One region of the Kitasatospora sp. NPDC086801 genome, then DNA from elsewhere that is predicted to be linked to it. Evidence: riboswitches for the same ligand, from Rfam matches in the RefSeq annotation. Region 1 holds a riboswitch; each other region holds the start of a gene.

Evidence for each region. A riboswitch is a leader RNA that binds a small molecule or an ion and turns the genes downstream of it on or off. The one in region 1 is predicted to bind cyclic di-AMP.
Region 2: another riboswitch for cyclic di-AMP. It lies ahead of ACIPLC_RS13170 (M23 family metallopeptidase); the one in region 1 lies ahead of ACIPLC_RS14505 (hypothetical protein).
Region 3: another riboswitch for cyclic di-AMP. It lies ahead of ACIPLC_RS08760 (NlpC/P60 family protein); the one in region 1 lies ahead of ACIPLC_RS14505 (hypothetical protein).

The regions. Positions count from the first base shown of each region.
Region 1 is NZ_JBIVAX010000010.1:93,642-96,906, forward strand. Features, by position in the region: gene ACIPLC_RS14500 (hypothetical protein) at 1-173, shown strand, start outside; gene ACIPLC_RS14505 (hypothetical protein) at 195-1,544, opposite strand; cyclic di-AMP (ydaO/yuaA leader) riboswitch at 1,547-1,714, opposite strand; gene ACIPLC_RS14510 (MoaF-related domain-containing protein) at 2,250-2,579, shown strand; gene ACIPLC_RS14515 (alpha/beta hydrolase) at 2,713-3,265, opposite strand, start outside.
Region 2 is NZ_JBIVAX010000009.1:18,212-21,476, forward strand. Features, by position in the region: gene ACIPLC_RS13165 (hypothetical protein) at 1-606, shown strand, start outside; gene ACIPLC_RS13170 (M23 family metallopeptidase) at 687-1,520, opposite strand; cyclic di-AMP (ydaO/yuaA leader) riboswitch at 1,533-1,691, opposite strand; gene ACIPLC_RS13175 (alpha/beta fold hydrolase) at 1,997-2,878, shown strand; gene ACIPLC_RS13180 (TetR/AcrR family transcriptional regulator) at 2,958-3,265, shown strand, end outside.
Region 3 is NZ_JBIVAX010000005.1:58,676-61,940, reverse strand. Features, by position in the region: gene ACIPLC_RS08765 (NlpC/P60 family protein) at 1-472, opposite strand, end outside; gene ACIPLC_RS08760 (NlpC/P60 family protein) at 700-1,845, opposite strand; cyclic di-AMP (ydaO/yuaA leader) riboswitch at 1,856-2,009, opposite strand; gene ACIPLC_RS08755 (NlpC/P60 family protein) at 2,344-3,265, opposite strand, start outside.

The sequences.
Region 1 (3,265 bases):
TGCCCCCGCTGCGCAGCGCGACCGCGCTGGTGCCGGTGCGCCTGGCCCCGGACCTGCGGATCGGCACGCTCACCGGAGGCTCGGTCGCGGTGCGCGACGTGGACGACCCGGACGAGGGGAACAACCGGCAGCCGTTCGCCACCACGGTGGTCGAGACGGCTGCCGGTTTCTGACCCGGAAGGCCCGAAGAGGCTCTACCGGTACACGCGGACGTAGTCGGCGGCGAAGGTGATCGGGGCGGTGCCCTGCGGCGCCGGGTGGTACTTCCCCGCGCCGACCGACAGGTTGAGGATCAGGTACGCCGACCAGTTGGCGCCGACGCCCTTGCCGTCCGAGAACACCTTGACGCCGTTGACGTACCAGTCCACCGAGGTGGCGCCGTAGTAGGTGCCGATGGTCACCCACTGGTCCTTCGCGATGGCGCTCGCGTCGGTGTAGTACTTGGGGTCGCCGGGGTTGACGTGGTTGGTCAGCTCCAGCAGGTTCGGGTTGTCGGGGTGGTACTCGAAGGAGTCGACCTCCCCGTTGCCGTTCTTCCAGGTCCAGAAGGCGGGCCAGGCCCCGGAGCCGGACGGCAGCTTGACCCGGGTCTCGGCGTAGTCGCCGGTCTTGACCTGGAAACCCTCGCTGGAGCCCTCGGTGGTCAGGAAGCCGGTGTTCCAGGCCTGCTTGCCGTTCTCCAGCGTGGTGGTGCCGGGCGCGGCGGTGAAGGTGGCGACCCCGTTCGCGACGCTGACGTTGTTCTTGTTCAGCAGGTCGAGCTTGTTGTCGTCCGGGTTGTGGTTGCCGTACTTGTACGCGGTGCTCTTGTCGCCGACCCAGCGCGAGCCCCAGCTGATCGGGCTGTTGAACTCGTCGGACCAGGTCAGCGACTTGCCGGCGACCGGGGAGGCGGGGGTGCTCGGCGACGGGCTGGCCGTGGCGCTCGGGCTGCTCGTCGGGGTCGGCTTCGGGGCGGGAGTGGCGGTCGCCGTCGGGGTGGGAGTGGCGGTGGGGGTCGGCTTCGGTGCCGGAGTCGTGGTGGGGGTCGCGGTCGGCGTCGGCGTCGGGGCCGGGGTCGGGGTCGGGGTCGGGGTCGGGGTGTTGGAGACCACCAGTTGCTGCGAGGGCAGGTTGTGCCAAGCCCCGCCGAGGTCCTGCCAGAAGCCGAACTGGGTGTACGTCCCGGCCGGCAGAGCACGCGCGCCGCTGGTGAAGGACAGGCCGCTCGGGCAGATCTGCACGTTGGAGGCGTTGCCGGGGAAGTCGAGGTTCGCACCGGCCGCGTTGCGGACGCCCACGCCGACGGTCTTCGCGGTGAAGCAGGCCGAGGAGTGGAGGGTCAGCGAGGCGGTGGTGGCCTTGTTGGCGACCATGGTCGCCGGGGCGAGCCGGTCCTGGGTGACGGTCGGCGCGGTGGCGGCCTGGGCGCCGGAGACGGCCGGCAGGCCGAACAGTCCGGCGCCGGTGATCGCGAGTGCTCCGGTGGCGGCGAGGGCGGCGTTGCGGCCCCGGTGGGAGGGACGGGCGTGGCGCGGCGCGCGGCGCCGGGCAGGCTGATGCATGGAAGTGTCCTCTGCGACGCCTGCGAGGTGAGCTGTCGGATTCGGGCTGAGGTAAGCCCGGCCGCTTGTGGGAGCGGCTTCACCCCTAGCCACGGCCCGCACGCGGGAGCGTACGGGCCGGGCGCTGACCTTGGTTCCCCCGCTCCCGTCCGCTGTGGTGCTCGGTTGCCGGCCGGCGGGTGGACAGGACTCGGCGTCCCGGCGGCGGGGGTCCGCGAGGGCGGACGACGGTTGCAGGCTAGGCAGACCGTCCGTGAACGGACAACCTGGTCGGGCCGGTTGTCGCACAGCTCACAGTGGTGTCGATCAACGACGCTGCGTGGTGGATCAGTTGGGACGGATCGGCGGCCTCGAAGGGATCAAGGGCGCCGAGGGGCGGGGGGCGCCGAGAGGCCGGGAACGCCGAGGGTGCCGAGGGGCCGAGGGCGCCGAGGGCGAGCAGGAGGGCGGACAACGCGGTGGGGGTGCGTCTGACGGCGGTGGGGGTGCGTCTCATGGGGGTGGACGGTAGGACCGGCCGTCGGCGGGCGCCCAGGTGCCGGTCGCACACCCCACAGGCCTGCGCGGTGGCGGCCGGTGCCGTGGCGCACCGCCCACGGATGCGCCCACCCGGCTCACCGAGTCGGATAAATTGGAGCTCCGACATCTTCCGCAGTGCACAAGACCGCCGTGCACGGCTCCACAGGAACGAGGTACCGCCCCACCATGACCGCGCCCCTGCCCGCCTTCGCCGGCCGCACCTACCTCTTCCGGGCCGACAACGGCGCGGCCTTCCGCAACACGTACTCGGCCGACGGCAGGCGGCTGCGCTGGGAGGGCCTCGGCGAGTCGGCGGGCCAGTGGGAGGACGTGCGGCTGCACGTCGCCGAGGTGGCGCCGGAGATCTACTTCATCAGCTGGACGGAGGAGAGCGGGATCACCGTCAGCCACGTGATGGACCTCGGCCGGCTGACGGTGCGCGCCTTCTGGACGTACGAGGGCGAGGGCGGCCGGGTCGGAGAGCTCCACACCGGGACGCTGGAGCGGGTGGCCTGAGCCTCGCCGCTCCCGCGCCCCGGGCGCTGTCCGCCGGCCTGCCCGGGCCGCTTGCCCGGGCCGCTTGCTCAGGCCGCCCGCTCGGGCCGCTTACTCGGGCGGCCTCAGCGGGCGGTCCGCCCAAGCGACCTGCTCAGGCGGCCTGGTTCGGGACCTTGAGGTGCTGGGACAGCCACTCCAGCGAGGACGGCAGCAGCGCGCTCCAGGTCTCGAAGTTGTGACCGCCGTTCTCCAGCATGCTGTAGGAGACCTTCATCGGGGACTGCGCCGCGTCGACGAAGGCCTCGGTGTCGTGCCGGTAGTCGCCGTCGCCCTTCTTGGTGCCGGCCAGCAGCACGGACACCTTGGGCTGCGGCAGGTTCTTCAACCGCCACATCAGGTTGGCCTCGTCGCGGCGCTGCTTGCTGCCGCCGAACAGGTCACCCGTGGTCGGGTCGTCGGCGGCGTCGTAGTAGGCGGAGAGCGCGACGGCGGTCGGGAAGACGTCCGGGTGGCGCATGGCCAACTTGAGGGCGCAGTAGCCGCCGGTCGAGTTGCCCATGAAGGCCCAGGCCTGCGGGTCGGACGAAACCCGGAAGCTCGCCTGGATCGCTGAGGGGACGTCCTTGGTGAAGTACGTGTCGGACTGCGCGCCGCCCGGGATGTCCTCGCACTCGGTGTCCTGCGGCAGGGCCGGCGAGGGGCGC
Region 2 (3,265 bases), on a different contig from region 1:
CAGGAGCGGCTGCACGCCGAGGCCGAGTGGCAGGGCGAGGTCGCGGCCGGGCTGCTGCGCCGAGCCGACCTCGTCACCTGGCCCCGGCTGTACGCGCTGCTGCTGCACGCGTACGGGGTGGACGTCGCGGATCCGGCGGCGGTGCGGGAGTGGCTGACCGGCTTCCGGGAGCTGGCGCAGGAGGAGCGGCTGGCCGCGTTCGCCGCGCTGGCGCAGACCGGCTGGCTGGACGAGGTGGACGAGCAGGGCTGGGGCCCGACCCGGGTGCTCTCGGTCGGCATGGCCACGGACGGCGCGCGCCGGCTGCTGGAGCAGGGCCTGATGCGGCGCAGCTACCGCAACCTGGCCGAGCTGACCGCGCTGGGCCGGCCGATGCCGGACGAACTGGCCGGAGACTTCGGCGAGTTCGAGGAGGCGGCGGTGGAGGCCGCGCTCGACCTGTACGGGGAGTGGACGGTGCCCGGGCTGCCGCGGCTGCTGGTGGAGGAGTTCCCGGACCTCGCACCGGAGCCGGGTCAGGAGGAGATCGACGCGTACGTGGCGGGGCTGGCGGAGCCGGAGAACCTGACAGCACCGACGGGACCGAAGGGACCGACTCAGGAGTGACGCGGCGAAGCCCCGGCCGCGGTGGTTCTGGTTCCGGCGGCCGGGGCTTCGCGGGTGCGTCAGGGGTCTTCGCGGGTGCGTCAGGGGTTGAGGCCGCGCTGCTGGAACCAGGTCTCCGGGTCGACGGGGGCACCGCCGCCGGGGCGGACCTCCACGTGCAGGTGCGCGCCGGTGACGTTGCCGGTGGCGCCGACCTTGCCGATCTGCTGGCCGGAGCCGACCTTGCCGGAGCCCTTGATGATCGAGGAGAGGTGGCAGTACCAGATCTCGGTGCCGTCGGGCAGGGTCTCGACGATCCGGTAGCCGTACGAGCCGGACCAGCCGGCCGAGGTGATGGTGCCCTGGCCGACCGCGTAGACGGGGGTGCCGGTGTCGGCGGCGAAGTCCAGGCCGGTGTGCAGGTGTGCCCAGTAGCGGGCGCTCTGACCGTAGTGGGCGGTGAGGTGGTAGTCGCGCACCGGCAGGGTGAGGGCGGCGGCCTTGGCCCGCTCGGCCTCCTCGGCGGCCCGCTTGGCCTCGGCCTCCTTGGCGGCGGCCTTGGCCTCCGCCTCCTTCGCGGCCTGGACGCGGGCGTCCTCCTCGGCGGCGGTGCGCTGGCTGTCGGCCTGCTGCTGGATGCGGGCGGCGAGCGCGAGGCCGGGGTCGGCGGAGAGGGCGACCGGGGTCTCGTCCGGGGCCTCGATGGCGGGGGCGGCGGCCGGGGTGGCGGAGGCGAAACCGGTGGCACCCAGGGTGGCGGCGACGGCGGTGACGCCGAGCAGCGGGGAGGTCCCACGGGCCTGACGCGGCATCCGGTGCCGGTTGGTCTCGGCGTCCGGGCCGGCGTACTCGGGGCCGTCCGGGCCGGGGTGGTCGAGGAGTTGGGTACCCGCTGCGGGGCCGGCCGGGTGTGCCGGGGTGTGCGTCGACGCCACGGAGGCGCGCTCCTTTCCTTCCTTCGCGCCTACCGGGTTAGCTGACGGGTTCGGAGCAGGAAGGTCTCCTACGGCCGGGCCGGAGCCCCGCCGATTCACCCCAAGGAACGTGGTTCCCCGGCTCCCTGACCTGCCCGGAGGCCGGCCGGCGGGATTAGGCGACGGCGCACGGTGCCGTCTGGGTACGGCGTTGACGACCGCGCTGCGTTATCAAACGTTAATCCTAGGAGGCCCTGATTCCAAGCCGTTCGCCCGGGACGACCGGAGACGGACGGGGCACTCTGGGACACAATGGGCGGTTTGTTCCCCTTGAACACCATTGACGCTACCTAACGTGATCGGACGTCAACGAACGACCCCTCACCCGGGCACCCCTCATCAACCTCCCCGCCGACCTCCCCATCGGCCTCCCCATCGGCCTCCTCCGCACCGCAGGGCGCGAGGGCTTGACGGCTAAGGCTATTAGCCTTAGCTTTATGGCTATCGACAGCCCGCCAGCGCCCCGCACCGGCAGCCCCCGGAGGACCACCATGAACGCCACCAGCGCCACCAGCACCCAGTACCTCGACGTCACCGGCGGCCGCCTCGCCTACGACGACACCCGGCAGGGTGACGGCACCCCCGTCGTCCTGCTCCCCGGGATGCTCGACACCCGCGCCGCCTACCGGCACCTCCACCCCCTGCTGGCCGCCGCCGGCCGCCGGGTCATCACCATGGACCTGCGCGGCTTCGGCGAATCCTCGATCGTCTGGGACGACTACTCCCCCGCCGCCATCGCCACCGACGTCCTCGCCCTGCTCGACCACCTCGGCATCGACCGCGCCGTCCTGGTCGGCAACTCCTACACCGGCGCGACGGTCGTCAAGCTCGCCGGCGACGCCCCCGAGCGGGTCGCCGGCATCGCCCTGATCGACGCCTTCATCGAGAACCTCCCGCCCAACGCCCTCATGCGCGGCGCCCTCCGCGTCATGGGCGCCCTGACCGTCCACTCGCCCGCCTTCTGGGGCCTCTACCACCGCAAGCTGGCCTACCCGGGCACCAAGCCCGCCGACTTCGACACGTACGTGGCCGGACTCGTCGCCGCCATGCGCACCCCCGGCCGCAAGACCGCCGCCCGCGGATACGTCACCGGGGACTCCGCGCCCGTCGGCTGGACCGCGGCCGTCCGCTGCCCCTCGCTCGTCATCATGGGCAGCAAGGACCCCGACTTCCCCAAGCCGGAAGCCGTCGCCGACCGGCAGGCCGCCGCACTCAACGCGCGGAAGGCCATGATCGAAGGATCCGGGCACTACCCGATGGCCGACAACCCGCAGGCCACCGCCGACGCCCTGCTGCCCTTCCTCGCCGAACTCGCCTGAGCCCCATCCGCCCAGGTCCGCCCAGGTCCGCCCACGTCCCCCCCTTTCCAGCCCCTTCCACCGACGGAGAGCCCGCGCCATGCCCCGAGTAGGACTGACCCCCGAGCAGGTCGTCGGCCACGCCCTCGCCCTCATCGACGAGCAGGGCGCCGACGCCCTCACCCTGGCCGCCGTCGCCGCCCGGGCCGGGGTCGCCACCCCGTCGCTGTACAAGCACGTCAGCGGCGGCCTCGCCGAACTGCGGCGGCTCATCGCCGTCCGGGTCACCGAGGAACTCGCCGATCGGCTCGCCGAGGCCGCCGTCGGCCGCAGCGGGGACGACGCCGTCGCCACCGTCCTACGCGCCTACCACGCGTACGCCACCGAACACCCGCACCGCTACAACGC
Region 3 (3,265 bases), on a different contig from region 1:
GGTCGAGCCGGCGCTGGCGGGCGGCCAGTTCGTGCAGGGTCTCCTGCTGCCGCTCGGCGGCCTGGTCGAGGGTGCGGGCCCGGGACAGGTAGCCCTCCGGGTCGGTGGAGAGCATCAACTGGACGGTCTGGGCCATGCCGCCGCCGCGGTACTCGGCGCCGGCCACGGTGGCGAGGTCGCCGCGCAGCTGGTTGAGCTGGTCCTGGGCGACGGCGATGTCGCCCTGGAGGATGGTCGTCTCGCCCTGGAGCCGCTGCTGCGCCTCCTGGGCGGCGTTGTACTTCTCGGACGCCTGCTCGGCCTCGCCGTAGAGCTGCTCCACCTGCGCCTTGACGTCCTTGCGGGCGGGCGTGTCCGGCGGGCCGGGGGCGGCCTGGGCGCTGCCGCCCGTCGTCACGCCCAGGGCGGTGGTGGCGGCCGCGGTCAGCACCAGCGCACGGGCGAACAGTTGGGAACGGCGGTGCACGGGCATGGCGGCAGCGGCTCCAATCCGGCGGCGGGGCCCCGCCGCCGCACCAACGCGGGCGGCCCTGGAAGCGGAGTCCGGTGGCAGACGTTAGCGAGTCCGGGCAACCGAGTCCAAACCCCTACCAACCCGAATATTTGGCCCGCAATCGGACATCCGTCCGGGACGCCGGAAAAGCCGCAGGCCCGGCCTTCCGTGAGGGAAGGCCGGGCCTGGGAGGGCCTGAGCGGGGATCAGACCCGCACGATGGAGGCCAGCGGCATGTTGCTGACCGCCTCGTAGCGGACCGACGCGCCCGGCTTGGGCGCGTGCAGCACCTGGCCGTTGCCCGCGTAGATGCCGACGTGGTGGGCGTCCCCGTAGAAGATCAGCAGGTCGCCGGGCTGCGCCTGGGAGAGGTCGGAGCCGATCCGGGTACCGGCGTGGGCCTGCTCCTGCGAGGTGCGCGGCAGCGACACGTCGACCTGGTTGAACGCCCAGACCATCAGGCCCGAGCAGTCGAAGGAGCCGGGGCCGGAGGCGCCGTAGACGTACGGGCTGCCGATCTTGGAGGCCGCGATGGACAGCGCCGCGGCGCCGCGCGAGCTGCCGGCGCTCGGCTTGGTGACCGGCGCGGCGGGGGCCTGCGACGCGCTCAGGTCGGTGCGGCTGCTGTCGCGGGAGGAGCGGTCGGCGGCCTGCTGGGCCGCCGCCTGCTGCTGGGCGGCCTTCGCGGCGGCGTCGGCCTTCGTCTTGGCCTCGGCGGCGGCCTTCTCCTCGGCCGCGCGAATCGCCTGGCGCTCCTGCTCGGACAGGGTGTTGAAGAGGTCCTGCGCGGCCTTGAGCTTGCCCTGGACCTCGTCCTTGGCGCTCTTCAGCTGCTGGGTGGTGGTCTCCATCTCGGAGAGCTTGCCCTGGGCCTCGTTGCGCACCTGGTCGAGCTTGCGCTGCTCGTCCTGGAGCTGCTTGAGCTGGCCCTTCTGGGTGCCACCGGCCTGGTTCAGCGTGTCGGCCTGGCTCAGGAAGGTGTCCGGGCTGGCGGAGAACATCAGCTGGACGGTCTGGGATATGCCGCCGTTGCGGTACTGCTCGCCAGCGATCTCGGCCAGGCCGCCCTGCAGGTCGGTCACCTGTCCCTGCTGCCGCGCCACCTGGTCCTGCAGGTCGGTGACCTGCTTCTGCAGCTGCTGCTGCTTCTCCTGGGCGGCGTTGAGCTTCTCGGTCGCGACCTCGGCCTGCTCGTTGAGCTGGTCGACCTGCTCCTTGACCTGGTCCTTGGTCGGCTGCGGGTCGGCGTGGGCGCCGGACTGCGCGGACAGCGCGACGGCTGCGGCGGCGAAACCGGTCATGATCGAGACCCGGGTGCGACTCGCGGGCTTGGGACGACGATGGGACGCCACGAAGGCGGACTCCTTCTTCCTGCGACCGCCTACCGGGTGAGCTGACGGGTTCGGGCCGGAAGCATGCCCTACGACGCCTCACGGCCGTTCCACCGGCCGACCTGGCGCCGATTCACCCCGGAGGAACGTGGTTCCCCGGCTCCGTTCGACAGCGCCCCCGATTGCTGGGCTCCCCGTCGGGCAGGCACTCGGCCAGCCCCGCTGCGTCACGAACTCGACGGAAACCACCGCCGCCACCCTGGCTGGGCGATCGACAGTGCGGTGGTTCGGTGCATGACCCTAGTAACTGAACCGTGATCCGTTCAAATCCTTGTCAGAAAAAAGACGGAAGAAGACCAAAGTTCTTTTGTGAATATGACACATAGTGATCACCGTCGCACGCAAAGCTGATCAGTCTTCACCGGGGCTCGTCGAGCGGGCGAAAACCGAACGCCACCCCCCGGTCGGAGGGTGGCGCGGATCACAGGCCCGGCGGGGCCCTTCGGGCGTGTCGGACCGTCAGACCCGGCGGATCGTGTTGATCTTCATCGCGTCCGCCTTCATCACCTTCACCACGTCGCCGGTGTGCGGCGCGTGCACCACCATGCCGTTGCCGATGTACATCCCGACGTGGTGCCGGTCGGAGCCGTAGATGACCAGGTCGCCCGGCTGGGCCTGGTCCAGCGTGACGGCGGTGCCGACGTTGCCCTGCTCCTGCGAGGTGCGCGGCAGCGAGACGCCGGCCTGGCCGTACGCCCAGACCATCAGGCCCGAGCAGTCGAAGGTGGTCGAGCCGGTGGCGCCCCACACGTACGGCGAACCCTGCTTGCTCATCGCCTTGGCGACGGCCACGCCCGCGTAGCCGCCGGCCTGCGGGAGGCTGCCGAGGTCCGTGCGCTCGCTGCCGCGCGAGGCGCGGTCGTCCTGCTGCTGCTGGGCGCGCAGCGCGGCGCGGTCGGAGGCGCTGAGCGAGTTCAGCAGGTCCTGCGCGGCCTTGAGCTTCTGGTTGACGTCCGTCTTGGCCTGGTTCAGGTCCTTGGTGGTGGAGTCGAGCGAGGCCAGGACGGCGGCGGCCTCGGACTTCTCCTGGTCCAGCCGGCGCTGCTGGTCCAGCAGGCCCTTGAGCGCCTCGGACTCGCTGGTGCTGGCCTGCTGGACGCTGGAGGCCTTCTCCAGGTAGCCGGACGGGTCGGAGGAGAGCATCAGCTGGACGGACGGGTCGATGCCGCCGGTGCGGTACTGCTCGCCCGCCACCCCGGCCAGACCGGTCTGGAGCTGGGTCATCTCGTCCTGGCTGCGGGCCACCTGGTCCTGCAACTGGTCGGACTGCTTGCGGAGCTGGTCGGCCCGCTCCTTGGCGCCGTTGTACTTCTCCGCCGCCTGCTCCTGCTCCTGCTGGAGCTGGTCGATCTGCGCCTTGACGTCGGCCTTGTTCGGCTGG